DNA from 2 places in the Azonexus sp. GW821-FHT04F04 genome. Region 2 is predicted to be linked to the other one. Evidence: predicted binding sites of a transcription regulator. Region 2 holds the regulator's gene; the other holds the start of a gene.
What was found. Region 2 encodes sigma-54, which starts transcription at its own class of promoters, with help from an activator protein. Its sites were predicted from a motif close to TGGCACGCTTNCTGCTNA; they were not measured.
Positions count from the first base shown of each region.

Region 1: the regulator sigma-54 is predicted to act here: its motif matches at 5,057-5,074, upstream of AC07TV_RS12725 (nitrate reductase).

Region 1 covers NZ_JBWKSX010000005.1:281,947-289,184, forward strand. The annotation lists gene nirB (nitrite reductase large subunit NirB) at 1-997, opposite strand, end outside; gene ybiB (DNA-binding protein YbiB) at 1,304-2,293, opposite strand; gene AC07TV_RS12725 (nitrate reductase) at 2,312-5,035, opposite strand; gene AC07TV_RS12730 (ClpXP protease specificity-enhancing factor) at 5,163-5,597, opposite strand; gene AC07TV_RS12735 (glutathione S-transferase N-terminal domain-containing protein) at 5,601-6,197, opposite strand; gene AC07TV_RS12740 (cytochrome c1) at 6,281-7,000, opposite strand; gene AC07TV_RS12745 (cytochrome b) at 7,014-7,238, opposite strand, start outside.
Region 2 covers NZ_JBWKSX010000001.1:159,374-166,611, reverse strand. The annotation lists gene AC07TV_RS00800 (response regulator) at 1-131, shown strand, start outside; gene ttcA (tRNA 2-thiocytidine(32) synthetase TtcA) at 263-1,126, shown strand; gene AC07TV_RS00790 (FHA domain-containing protein) at 1,189-2,091, shown strand; gene AC07TV_RS00785 (hypothetical protein) at 2,139-2,396, opposite strand; gene hprK (HPr(Ser) kinase/phosphatase) at 2,445-3,380, opposite strand; gene ptsN (PTS IIA-like nitrogen regulatory protein PtsN) at 3,390-3,836, opposite strand; gene hpf (ribosome hibernation-promoting factor, HPF/YfiA family) at 3,893-4,219, opposite strand; gene AC07TV_RS00765 (RNA polymerase factor sigma-54) at 4,235-5,707, opposite strand; gene lptB (LPS export ABC transporter ATP-binding protein) at 5,735-6,469, opposite strand; gene recX (recombination regulator RecX) at 6,466-6,897, opposite strand; gene recA (recombinase RecA) at 6,890-7,238, opposite strand, start outside.

The DNA.
Region 1 (7,238 bases), on a different contig from region 2:
GGTCGATACCGGTGACCTTGAGCTTGGTCGAGGTCACCGAACCGGTGTAGCGGCCGATGCCGTAGCCGGCGAGATGATTGGCCGCGACCTTGGCCTGCTCGAAGAGCGGGGCAACCAGGCCGTAGGCAATGCCGCGGTGGCTGACGCACTCGCCGACGGCGTACACCTTCGGGTCGTAGGTCTGCATCGTGTCGTTCACCACGATGCCGCGGTTGCAGTAGATGCCGGATTTCTCAGCCAGCGCGTAGTTCGGGCGGATGCCGGCGGCCATGACAACGAGGTCAGCCGGGATGGTCATGCCGTCCTTGAAACGCACGGCGGCGACGCGACCGGACTCGCCCTGGACGAGCATTTCCGTCTGCTTCTGGAGCAGGAACTTGAGCCCCTTGTCTTCAAGCGACTTCTGCAGCATTTTGGCGGCGACTTCGTCGAGCTGACGCTCGAGCAGCCACGGCCCGAGATGCACGACCGTCACATCCATGCCGCGCAGCTTGAGGCCATTGGCGGCTTCCAGGCCGAGCAGGCCGCCGCCGATGACCACCGCATGCTTGTGCAGGCGGGCGGTTTCGATCATCTCATCGGTATCCTTGATGTCGCGATAACCGATGACGCCGGGCAGGTCATTGCCGGGAATGGGCAGCATGAAGGGCGTCGAGCCGGTGGCGATGAGCAGGCGGTCGTAGCTTTCTTCGGTGCCATCTTCGGCGATGACCTTGCGCTTGACGCGGTCGATGGTCTTGATCTGCTTGCCGGTGTGCAGCGTGATGCCCTTTTCCTTGTACCAGTCGAGTTCGTTGAGAACGATCTCGGAAATGGTCATTTCACCGGCGAGGACCGGAGAAAGCAGGATGCGGTTGTAGTTCGGGTGCGGCTCGGCGCCGAAGATGGTGATGTCGTAATGATCCGGGGCGATCTTCAGCAGTTCTTCGATGGTGCGGACACCGGCCATGCCGTTGCCGATCAGGACGAGACGAGGTTTGACAGCGGTTGTGCTCATGGTTGACTCCAACGTTGCGCGCACCCGAGGGTGCAAAATTTACTTCAGCGCATGACGTCGTTGCCATCGAACCGCCGACGTTGGCGGTTGATTCGCTGTACCTGCAGGGTTATTGCAATCAGCGTGCCAGCTGATCAGATGTTTGATTTTTAGGCGTTTTTTCGGGTTGACCGTGGCAATCGCGCACCAAGGCGGGGCAAGCGGCTCCAGAGCGGTGCAGAATCAAATTGGAGGCGCTCACAAAATGCAGCGAAGCGGTTCTGGCGAGGCGGTTCAACGACGCCAGAAGCATTTTGTTGGCGCCGCTCAGTTGCCGCCGATGATCAGGCCGGTTGCTTCAACGGCGACGATAGCCTTGGCCTGGTTGAAATCCTCGGCATAACCGCTGGCGTAGAGCAGGCAGGCCAGTTGGTTGGCGAGCGGTTTGGGCAGCGGGGCCTGCTTGTCGAGAATGCGTCGAATCCATTTTGCCGTGCTCACCGCATCGTTGGCCTCCGGCAGATTTGGCAAGGCGCGCAGGCTCTCGTGCTCGGCCTCGAACAGGGTGTCAACGCCGCCGTCGTGGATGAACTCAAGGCGCGGCCGGCGCTTCGGATTGGCAAAGGGCTCACCCTCGGTGCCGCGCAGGAGCAACGCACGGTCGCCACGGGCGAGCAGGATGTCGCGCATCAGATCGATAAATTCTGGATGGGTCGCTGGCGCGACGAGGACAGCATCGCCGTGGAAGGGGTTGATCAGTTTGACCAGACTGTGCGCGCTGTTGCGCACGCCAAGGCGGCTGCGCAGGCCGAGCAGGTTGTGGATGCCCGGGCACAGCGCGTTGAGCGGCAGGAAGGCCAGCCCTTTCTCTTCGAGGGCGATCTGCGCCTGCGTCGTCGAGGCGACGGGCATGATGCCCAGCTCGCGAAAAATGTGCGCCGTGGTTACCCGGCCAAAACCCTCCAACAGGCCATGGACCACGACCGGCACGCCAAAGCGCTGGAGCAGCAAGGCGAGCAGTGGCGTCAGGTTGGCTTCCTTGCGGCCCCCGTTGTAGGTCGGCAGGGCAACCGGCCGAACGCGGCCGTGCGGCATGTCGAGACGGTGCGTGCGCTCGGCTGTGGCGTCCATGAAGCCGAGCATTTCGTCGAGCGATTCGCCCTTGACGCGCAGGCCAAGGATGATTGCACCCATTTCGAGATCCGGCACGCCGCCGTCGAGCATTGCCGCGTAAATCTGCTGCGCATCGTCGCGCGGCAGATCACGCGCGCCCTGGGCGCCGCGTCCGATCTCCTTGATGAATTGTCCGTAGCTCACTGTCTCCTCCGGTTGCGGTCAAGCCGCAGCTGCGATTCTGGGGGGATGCTCTGCCACCATGCGCTTGATATCCGGCACACATGAACCGCAGAACGTTCCGCATTTCAAGCTCTTCTGGAGTTGCGGCAGATCAGCCCCTTTCTCCAGTTCCTGGTGAATCTGCACATCGCTGACATCAGCGCATTTGCAGACGATGTTGCGTGCCACCATGCTCACCGGCGGCTTGGCCGACGGCGCCAGAGCGAAGCGGATCAGGCTGACATCGAGTTCATCCTCGGCCATCGCCTGCCGCAACCACGCCAGGGCCAGCGTCTCGCCGGCCAGCCGGACGCCAAGCAGGCGGCCTTGCTGGGCAATGGCCTTCTTGCTGATCCGGCGCGTCGGGTCAGCATAGAGAATGGCCCCCTCCTCGCCATCCAGCCCGAAGAGGCGATCCAGCGCAAAGATCTCGGCATCCGCCGCCGGCCCGGCACAGGCGGCGCGGAAGACGACCAGCGGCGTGGTCCGGCCATACAGGCCGACGTTGGCATACGGATAATCCGCCAGAACAGCGCGGGCCCGCTGAAGTAGTTCCAGCGCCTCCGATTGGCTGGTGCAGCGACGAACTACAGCCAGCGGGTAGGACAACTCGGCCTTGATGATCTGGACAGCGGCATGCTTCAGCTCGGGCTGTAACGAATAGGGGTCGATGGCATCCGAGCTCAGCGCATTGGTACCCGGCGTATTCATGAACTGGCTGCCCCAATGCATCGGCATCCACGCCCGGCCTTTGGCCAGCCCGGGACGCTCGGCTATACGGACGACCATCTCGCCGCGGCCATTGTTCACTTTGGCCAAATCGCCCGACTCCAGCCCACGATGCCGCATGTCGCAAGGATGCATGGCGAGCAGCGGTTCGTCTTCAAGATTGAACAGGCGCGGCACGGTGCCGGTGCGGCTCATACCGTGCCATTGATCGCGCATGCGACCGGAAAGCAGGCTGATCGGCCGCTCGGGCGTCGTCAGTTCGGCCGTTGGCTGATGTTCGATGGCGACAAAGCGCGCCTTGCCATCGGCTGTCGGAAAACGTCCATCCTCGTAGAGGCGGACCTTGCCAATACTGGCACCTTCCGGATACGGCCATTGCTGCGGCCCCTGCGCTTCGAGCACGGCATAGGACAAGCCAGTGATGTCGAGATCGCGCCCGCGCGTACTTTCCCGGTGCTCGTTGAAGATATCTTCGGGGTTGGCGTAGGGGAACAAGCGCCCGGCGTCGGTACGCCCCAGCTTTTCACCCAGTCGGCGGGCGAAATCGACGACGATTTCCCAGTCGTGACGTGCCTCGCCAGGTGCCTGAATGGCTGGCTGGAGGCGCGTGATGCAGCGTTCGGAATTAGTTACCGTGCCATGCTTTTCGCCCCAGCCACTGGCCGGTAGCAGCAAATCGGCGTAATCGGCGGTGTCGGTATTGCCATAGGTTTCCTGCAACACGACGTATTCGGCGGCGAGCAAGGCTTCACGGACGGCCGCCTGATTCGGCAACGACTGGGCCGGATTGGTGCAGGCGATCCAGACGGCCTTGATTTCGCCGGTTTTGAGTGCTTTGAACAGGTCGACCGCAGACTTTCCAGGTTTTGCCGGCACCTCAGGAACGCCCCACAAGCGAGCAACCTCAGCCCGATGCTCGGGGTTGGCCAGGTCACGGTGGGCCGACAGCAAATTGGCCAAGCCGCCAACTTCGCGTCCGCCCATGGCATTCGGCTGGCCGGTCAGCGAGAACGGACCGGCCCCCGGCTTGCCGATCTGGCCCGTCGCAAGGTGCAGGTGAATGATGCCAGCGTTGTTGTGGGTGCCGTGGGACGACTGGTTGAGTCCCTGACAATAGAGCGACAGCGAGGCGTCGCTGGCGCCGAACCAGCGCGCCGCCTGAACGATGGCCTCGGCTGGTACGCCACAGAGATCGGCAACCTTGTCTGGCGAGTAATTTTTGACGATGTCGGCGAGCGCCTCGAAACCGTTGGTGTGGGCTTCGACATAGCCGTGATCAACCATGCCCTCAGCGATGAGCACATGCAGCATGCCGTTGAACAGCGCGATGTCGCTGCCCGGTTTGATCGACAAATGCAGGTCGGCAATCTCCGCGCTTTCCGTGCGGCGGGGATCGGCGACGATAACCTTGAGGTCAGGATTGGCCGCCTTCGCATCTTCGATGTAGCGAAACACAATCGGGTGCGCGATGGCCGGATTGGCACCGCTGATGAAAATCACCTTGGCCTGCAGGATGTCGGCATAGCTGCACGGCGGCGCATCGGCGCCCAGCGTCTGCTTGTAGCCGGCAACGGCCGAGGACATGCAGAGGCGTGAATTGGTATCGACATTGTTGGTGCCGATCAGCCCCTTGGCCAGCTTGTTGAAAACGTAATAATCCTCGGTCAGCAACTGGCCGGATATGTAGAAGGCAACCGAATCCGGGCCATATTGCTTAATGGTGGCAGCGAAACGCTCGGCGGCTTCGTCCAGCGCGCCCTCCCAGCCAAGGCGTTGGCCCGCCCCGCCGCGGTTTGCACGCTTTTCGGGGAACTGCAGGCGATAGGTCGGATTGACTGTCTGATTCAGCGTCGCACCTTTCGTACACAAACGGCCGCGATTGGCCGGGTGCGCGGGATCGCCCCTCAGTCCGGTGATAGCACCATTCTCGGTTTCAATGAGTACGCCACAACCAACTCCGCAGTAGCAACAGGTAGACTTGACTTCAGTTCGCATGATTTTCCTTCCGGCTTGGCTTGAGCAACAGCTATGCCAAGTTGAAAAATCATGGACTTGCATGACAAAAGGGGAAATCCCTTTGTGGAATTTCCCCTTTTTAGTGCGTCAACCGCAGCTTGCGTCCCTATTTGATGCGTTGCAGCCATGGACGCCCTGCTTCTGGGCGTGGCGGCTCGGGCGGCGGCTCTTCGGGCTCCACCGCAGACTCGCCGGCATCGATGAATTCGGCTGTCCCTTCATCCTCGGCGCCATCCACCTCAAATGCCATTCCTGCACCGTTTTCGCGTGCATAGATTGCCGAAACACGCTCGACCGGCACAGACAGGTCACGGGCAACACCACCAAAACGGGCCTGAAAATCGATGAAATCGTTTCCGATCAGCAATTTTTTGGTCGCATCCGGCCCCAGATTCAGCACAATCTGGCCGTCGCGAACAAACTCGCGCGGGACGCGGGTGCGCTCATCGACCTCAACCGCGATATACGGTGTGAAACCATTGTCACAGCACCATTCCCAGATGGCGCGCAGGAGGTAAGGCTTGGTGGACGGAAGTTCCATGCCTTACTTGCGCATTGCCTTTTCGGACGGAGTCAGCGCATCGATGAAACCCTGACGACTGAAAATGCGCTCGGCGTACTTCATGAGCGGTGCAGCCGCCTTGCCAAGGTCGATGCCGTAATGGTCGAGACGCCAGAGCAGCGGGGCAATGGCCACGTCAAGCATGGAGAACTCATCGCCCAGCATGAATTTCTGCTTGTTGAAGATCGGCACGATTTCAGTCAGACGAGCCTTGATTTCCTGACGAGCCTTGTCGGCCGTCTTGCCGTTCTTCTCAATCACTTCCATGAACGAAAAGATTTCCCGCTCCATGCCGACCAGCAGCTGGCGGGCACGGGCACGCATGATCGGGTCGGCCGGCATCAGTTGCGGATGCGGAAAACGCTCGTCGATGTATTCGTTGATGATATTCGGCTCAAACAGGACCAGATCACGTTCGACCAGAACCGGCACACGATTGTGCGGGTTGATCGCCGCCATTTCTTCCGGCTTGTTGAACATGTCGACGTCGATAACCTGAAAATCCATGCCCTTTTCGAACAGGACAATCCGGCAACGGTGACTAAAGGGGCAGGTGGTGCCCGAGTAGAGGTTCATCATTTGTGGTAACCCTCAAAATGAGATTCGGCATCGGGGGCCGGCCAGAGCCAAACCCGCGATGCCGTTAGCTGATCCAGGAAGGATCAGTGAATGTCTTTCCAGTATTCCTTCTTGAGCGCGTAGGCGACAACAAAGAGAACTGCCAGGAAGGCCAGAACGAACCAGCCCAGAGTGCGGCGATATTCTTGCTGCGGTTCGCCCATCCAGACCATGAAACCGACCAGATCGGAAACCGACTTGTCGAATTCAGCCGGTGCCATCGAGCCCGGTACTGCCAATTCCAGCTTGTGCGTTTCGTGATTCATCACTTGCTGGCCTTGCAGGCCGTACAGAACATGCGGCATGCCGACATTCTCGAACACCGTGTTGTTCCAGCCTGTCGGACGGTTGGCATCACGATAGAAGGAACGCAGATAGGTGTAGAGCCAGTCCGCACCGGCACCGGCATTGCCGGCTTCGCCACGGGCCCGGGCAATGATGGTCAGATCCGGGGGTGTAGCACCGAACCACTGTTTCTGCTCGTCGGAACGGGCGGCAACACGCATCAGTTCACCGATCTTGTCGGACGTGAACATCAGGTTTTCCTTGACCTGCTGCTCGGTCAGACCGAGATCCAGCAAGTTCTTGTAGCGCATGTAGGAAGCACCGTGACAGTTCATGCAGTAATTGACGAACAGCTTGGCACCATTCTGCAACGCTGCTTTGTCGCTGACCGAACCAGGCCACTTGTCGATATGGGCGGTGTTACCGCTGGCAAACGCCATGATCGGCGCGAAGAGCAAGGCGATAAGGAATTTTTTCATTTTTGTCATCCTCTCACTTGAACGTCACACGGTCGGGGACCGGCTTGAACTTGTCCATCCGCGACCACCACGGCATAGCGAGGAAGAAACCGAAGTAGAACACCGAACAGACCTGCGATACCAGTTCGCCCATCGGCGACGGGGACAGAGTACCCAGATAGCCAAGAACGAAGAAGCAGATGACAAAGATGGTCAGCAAGGTCTTGTAGATCGGACCACGGTAACGGATCGACTTGAC
Region 2 (7,238 bases):
CGATGACCGCTGCAGCCATGCAAGACGACCGCGATGCCTGCCTGGCGGCAGGGATGGATGACTATCTGTCGAAACCAATCAGAGTCAAGGAGCTGCAGGAAAAACTGCAGTCGATTGGCGGAAACCACTGATTCAACGCAGATTTTATTCTCCGGCCCGGTGACACAAGGTAAACTGGTCGTTTTTCAATTTCAGGCAATAAATCCGGTTGACCGTGGCTAACACGCTGCATGGTCCGCACCCCGTCCTTATTCCTTGCCCCATGACTCAATCGAACAACCTGTTAAAGCTGCGCAAATATCTGGAAGGCCGTACCGGCAAGGCGATCATCGACTACAACATGATCGAGGAGGGTGACACCGTGCTCGTCTGCGTGTCCGGGGGAAAAGATTCCTACACGCTGCTCGCCATGCTCATGGCACTACAAAAGCGTGCGCCAGTCAAATTCAGTCTGATCGCCATGAATCTCGACCAGAAGCAACCCGGTTTTCCAGCTGACGTTCTGCCCCGCTACTTCGAGTCTATTGGCATAGAACACCGGATTGTCGAAGCCGACACCTATTCGGTCGTCAAGGAAAAGATCCCTGAAGGAAAGACCACCTGTTCGCTCTGTTCGCGACTGCGGCGTGGCGTCATCTACCGTACAGCCAAGGAACTCGGCGCCAACAAGATAGCCCTCGGCCATCACCGTGATGACATGGTCCATACGCTATTTCTCAACATGCTTTTCGGCGGCAAGCTCAAGGCCATGCCGCCCAAGCTCGTCACCGACGACAAGGCCCATATCGTCATCCGGCCACTCGCCTATTGCGCCGAGGCCGATATCGCAAAATTCGCGCGCGGCATGGAATTTCCGATCATCCCCTGCAACCTGTGCGGCTCTCAGGACAACCTGCAACGCCAGAAAATCCGCGAAATGATGCAGGACTGGGACAAACGCTATCCCGGCCGTACCGAATCCGTTTTTACCGCCATGCAAAATGTCGTTCCCTCCCACCTGGCAGATGGCGATTTGTTCGATTTCCGTGGGCTCACTCTGGACACTCCTGTCGAAGAGGGCGATATTGCATTCGACCTCCCGGAAATGCCGATCAGCGGGACCATCCCGATAAGCCTTTCGGCATAATGCAGAAGCGGCACGATCAACATATAATGAGCAGTCGTTAATTCATGGACTCCAGGTAGACAATGAGTGCCACGCAACGAAAACTGATTGTGATGTTCGCCGATGTCTCCGGCAGCACCGCGCTTTTCGAGCGTCTTGGCGACAAAGAGGCAATGCACGCAGTTGAACGTTGCCTCAAGCGCATGAAGCGATCCATCGATGGCTACAAGGGCAAGACCATACAGGTCGTCGGAGACGAGTTGCTGGGTGCCTTTGAAACAGCTGAAGATGCATGTCAGGCTGCGATCGACATGCAACAGCGGATCGCCGATCTGCCCCCTGTTTCCGGCCTGAAACTCACTATTCGCATCGGTTTGCATTGCGGAGAAGTGTCTGACGACGGCAAAAAACTCACCGGCTCGGCCATCTCGACGGCCGCGCGTATCGCCGGTATTGCTCGGCGAGATCAGATTTTGTGTAGCTCGCTTCTGGTTGAGGCACTGTCCGAACCCTGCTTCATTTCTGCCGACCCCGTACCAGAACTTGGTAGCGTTCCGGAAGACGGCGAAGCATTAGCGCTTTTCCAGATCAACTGGCCAAACTATCAAGGTGCGACCGCCAATTCGGCACATTCTGCTTTTGGCCCAAGCAGCACAGCCCCCCCCGACCGACTATGCGTTCGCCATCGCGGCAAAGCCTTCCTGCTTGACGATAAAACCCCGGTGCTGACTATTGGCCGCGATCTTGGCTGCAAGCTGATCATCGATGACCGCAAGGCCTCGCGCCAGCATGCTCGGGTCGAACGGCGCAACGATGGCTTCTATCTGATCGATACCAGCACAAATGGCTGCTTCGTCACTCTGTCAGGGCGTCAGGAAGTTATGGTCCGGCGCCATGAAATTCAACTCGAAAGTCGTGGCCAGATCAGTTTTGGCAATTCCGGTAGCGATCCGCTGGCCGATATTGCCGAATTCGAGCACTTGTAAAAAAATCGGCCATCCGCAGATGGCCGACTATTCCCCGTACGGGTTGATTACTTGGCTGCAGCGTCGGCCGCGCACTTCTTCATAAAGCTGTTCTTGGCGGCACCAGCCAGTTTCTTTTCCTTGGCGGCGGTGGCACAAGCTTCGTTTTCCGGAGCAGCACCGGCGTCTCGGGTGCACTTCTTCATGAAGCTGTTTTTCGCGGCACCAGCCAGCTTTTTCTCGGCGGCCTGGGCAGCACAATCATCAGCGGCAAAAGCAGTGGTAGCAGCAAATGCGACAATCAACAGAGCAATCAATTTCTTCATTGGGAGTCCCCTCTATAAGGTTTGAAACGCCGATGTACTATCGGCCATTCATGCGTCATCGTCAAGCATCGTACGTTGCTGGCGATCCATGAAATCCTGCATGCTGTCGATCCCCCGCAACTGAAGAATCGTGTTGCGCACTGCCGCTTCGAGCAAGACTGCCAGATTGCGGCCAGCTGCCACGGGAATGACAACCTTGCGAATCGGAACGCCGAGCACTTCATGGGTTTGGGCATCGAGCGGTAAACGTGGCGCATCGGCTGCCGTCGACGTTCTTTGCAGGTGAACGATCAGCTTGAGTTTCATTTTCCGGCGCGAAGCCGTTTCGCCAAAGATTGTCCGGATATTGAGCAAGCCAAGCCCGCGCACCTCAAGAAAATCGCGCAGCATTCCGGGGCAGCGGCCTTCAATAGTGGTCGGCGCTATTCGGGCCATTTCGACAACATCATCGGCAACCAGCCCATGGCCCCGCGAAATAAGCTCCAGAGCCAACTCAGACTTGCCTACTCCGGAGTCGCCGGTAATCAGGACGCCCATCCCGAGAACATCCATGAAGACGCCGTGGAGGCTGACCGTATCGGCCAGGCGTGCTGACAGGTAAATGCGCAGCAGATCGATGATTGCCGAACACGGCTTGGGTGAAAAAATCAGCGGTGTCGTCAATTGGGTGCAGGTCTCGACCACCAATGGTGGTGGCGTCAGGCCATCCGCGACGATGACGGCTGGCGGTTGGGCCCCGAGCAGATCACTGAGCATCTGTGCGAAGCGACGCTCGCCAATGCGCATGGCCCACTCATATTCCGCCAGACCAAGGACCTGCAGACGCTCCGGATGAATAATATTGATGTGGCCAACCAGATCGGCACCGTAATTATTGGAGCCCTTGATCTCGATGCGGCGGTCAGCATGGGGGACGATATTCCAGCTCAACAGCAACTTTTCGCGGTTGTCCTCGTAAAGCTGAACCAGACTTACGTGACGCACGAACTAAACTCAGCCCTGAAAAAGGGCGACTACGGCGGCTGGATCAGCCGCGGCGTGCAATTTTTCGCGGAATGCCCGATCGGAAAAGTTCTGGGCCAACTCGGAAAGTATCTGCAGGTGCTGCTCGGTCGCTTGCTCGGGAACCAATAGCACGAAGAGCAGATCGACGGGTCGCCCGTCCGGCGAATCAAAAGGAACCGGTGTTGCCAGACGCAGAAAGGCGCCAACGGCTTGTTTCAGCCCCTTGATTCGACCATGGGGAATTGCTACACCCTGACCCAAGCCGGTGGAACCGAGCTTTTCGCGGGCGAACAAGCTATCGAAAATGATCGATCGGGCAAGACCAAGGCGATTTTCGAAAAGCATGCCTGCCTGTTCGAAGACCCGCTTCTTGCTGCTGGCCTCAAGATCGAGCAGAACCTGATCGGTTGATAGAAGGTTGGTTAGGGGGTTCATAGGGAAGGTTGGAAAAACAAAGGCCGCAGCCTGTTACGGTGCGGCCCGTTCAACGCTTATTCAGCGACGGAGTGCAGCCCCGGCTTGTCACCGCGATGGTGGTCCTGGACTTTTTGCTTGTACTTCTGAACCTGACGGTCCAGCTTGTCGAACAAGGCATCGATAGCGGCGTAGAGATCGTCACCGGACTCTTCAACGTGGATGTCCTTGCCAGGCACGTGAAGCGTGACTTCACCTTTCTGCTTGAGTTTCTCAACCGACAACACGACGCTGACGCCGGTTACCTTGTCGAAATGGCGGATCACGGGATCCAGCTTGTTCTCGACGTATTCGCGAAGTGCCGGGGTAACTTCAATGTGGTGACCACTAATCTGCAGATTCACTTTATTCTCCTCTCTCTACAGGGTCTTGCGTAAATTGACCGGTGGGATGTTGAGCGACTCGCGGTATTTTGCAACCGTCCGTCGGGCAACTACGATTCCCTGCTGGCCTAGTATTTCGGATAATTGACTATCCGACAAGGGCTTCTTGCCATCCTCGGCCGAGATCAATTGCTTGATCAGCGCCCGGATGGCCGTAGCAGAACAGGCACCACCGGTATCGGTGGAGACATGACTGCCGAAGAAGTATTTGAGTTCGAAGATGCCGCGCGGCGTCGCCATGTATTTCTGGCTGGTGACACGCGATACGGTCGACTCGTGCAAACCGAGAATGTCAGCGATTTCGCGCAAAACGAGCGGGCGCATGGCGACTTCTCCGTGTTCAAAGAATTGACGCTGACGGTCAACAATGGCCTGCGTAACACGATGAATTGTCTCAAAACGCTGCTGTACGTTCTTGATCAGCCAGCGAGCCTCCTGCAGCTGTGTCGACAGGTTGCCGTTACCACGTCGCTGCTTGGCAAGAATTTCGGCATAAAGACGGTTGATACGCAGGCGTGGGTAAGCGTCAGGATTGATGTACGCCGTCCACTTTCCCTTGAGCTTCTTCACAATCACGTCCGGCGTGATATAGCGCGCTTCAATCTGGGAAAAACGGGCGGCTGGCCGCGGGTTGAGGCTGGTAATCACAGCCTGTGCAGCCTTCAGCGACTCGTCGTCGCAACCAGTCAGACGGCGAATCTTGGTGAAATCACGGGCGGCCAGGAGTTCCAGATGCTTCTGGACGATAGTCAAAGCCAGATCCCGGACCTCATCGCCGCGCGGCAAGGCTTTTAGTTGCAGGGCCAGACATTCCTGCAAATTTCGGGCACCAATCCCGACCGGATCGAAATTCTGGATGTGATGCAGCGCGATTTCGAGCTCTTCGATTTCAATTTCGTACTCCGGCGGCAGCGTTTCCCAGAGCTCCTCCAGCGTAGCCGACAGATAGCCGTCGTCGTCGAGCGCCTCAATCAGGAAGCGCACCAGACTGCGGTCACGCTCCGAAACCTGGGTCATGCCCAATTGCCAGCCGAGGTGATCGCGCAGGCTGATCGTCGTGCCGTGCGTATCCTGTGAATCGCTGTCGTCGTCCTCATCCCGCCCGGCGCCGGTAAAGGTGCCGGCGTCAGCGGCCCAGCGGTCATCGTCGACATCAGAGGGAGCGGAAGGTACGTCCTGCTCGCGGTCGTCACGTGCATCACGCTCTTCGCGCTCGACCCTTTGTTCGCGTTCGCCTTCGGTGGTCTGCGGAGAATCAAATTGCTGAGCGCCGGAAAAAGCCTCGCCGCCCTGTTCGTCCTCGCGCTCGAGCATCGGATTCTCGAGCAAATATCGCTCGATTTCCTGCTGCATTTCGATCGTCGACAACTGCAGCAGTTTGATTGACTGCTGCAGCTGAGGAGTCAGCGCCAGATGTTGGGAGAGTTTTAGCTGGAGTGCCGGCTTCATTGGTTGGGGTCGGTTTCTATCTTCCGGTCAGAGCTTGAAGTGCTCGCCGAGATAAACCTTTCGTACGCTTTCATTATCAACGATTTCGTCCGGCCGTCCAGCCGCCAGAACGTTTCCGGCGTTGATAATGTACGCGTGGTCGCAAATACCCAGCGTCTCGCGGACATTGTGGTCGGTAATCAGGACGCCGATTCCGCGCTCCTTGAGGAAGCGGATAATTTTCTGAATTTCGAGCACGGCGATCGGATCGACGCCGGCAAACGGCTCGTCAAGCAGGATAAACCGTGGATTGGTCGCCAGGGCGCGGGCAATTTCAACGCGACGCCGCTCGCCACCGGACAGTGCCGAGGCATTGACGTGGCGGACGTGGCTGATATGCAGTTCGGCCAGCAACCCCTCAAGGCGATCGTTCAACTCGGCTTGCGGCAATTTGAGCAGCTCGAGGATGGCACGGATGTTTTCCTCGACATTGAGCTTGCGGAAAACCGAGGCTTCCTGCGGCAGATAGGACAGGCCAAGCCTCGCCCGGCTGTGCATCGGCAGGTGAGTCAGGCGATTGTCGTCGATATAGACTTCGCCGCCGTCAGCCGCGACCAGCCCGACGATCATGTAAAAACAGGTGGTCTTGCCGGCACCGTTCGGACCAAGCAGACCGACGACTTCACCGGACTTGACCTCGAAAGAGACGTCTTCGACGACTGTCCGCGCCTTGTAACGCTTCTTGAGATTGTGGGCCGAGAGTTTGGCTGCCGGCATGTTCATTCATCCACTCCCTGCATGGCCCGCCGAATGGCGTCGTTGGAAAAGCCACGATATTGCAGGAAACGCATCTGTTTGCCACGCTCCTCGGCGGTTTCCGGCGGTCGACCGAACTTTTTGGTCCAAATTACCCGGCAGCGTTCGGTTTCATCACCGGCTTCGGGCAGGGCCTTGGCGATGTCGGCATCGCTGACGCCTTGCTGGCGCAACTCCTGGCGCAGTCGCGCATCGCCGTAACGTCTTCCCCGCACTGCAACCCGTTGAGTAGCGTAGCGGCAATCGGAGAGCAGGCGTTCGGCCTGCAAGGTATCGAGCACTGCCGACAGCTCTTCCGCCGATTCGGCATGCGGAGCGAGCTTGGCCTGCAAGCCGGCCCGGCTGTAGTCACGCCGGGTCAGCAATTGCAGGGCGCGGACGCGCAAGTCAGGCATCCGCCGCAGCCGCCTTGGTCGGCTTGATGACGGTGGTGCTGGCCGCTTCGCGGATCTTCGCCTCGATTTCCTGGGCGATTTCCGGGTGCGACTTCAGGAATTCGCGGGAATTGTCCTTGCCCTGGCCGATCTTTTCGCCCTTGTAGGAGTACCAGGCGCCGGATTTTTCGACCAGCTTGTGGGAGACGCCCATTTCGACCACTTCGCCCTGACGGGAAATGCCTTCACCGTAGAGGATGTCGAAGATGGCTTCGCGGAAGGGCGGAGCGACCTTGTTCTTGACGACCTTGACCTTGGTTTCGCTGCCGATGACTTCGTCGCCCTTCTTGATCGCGCCGATG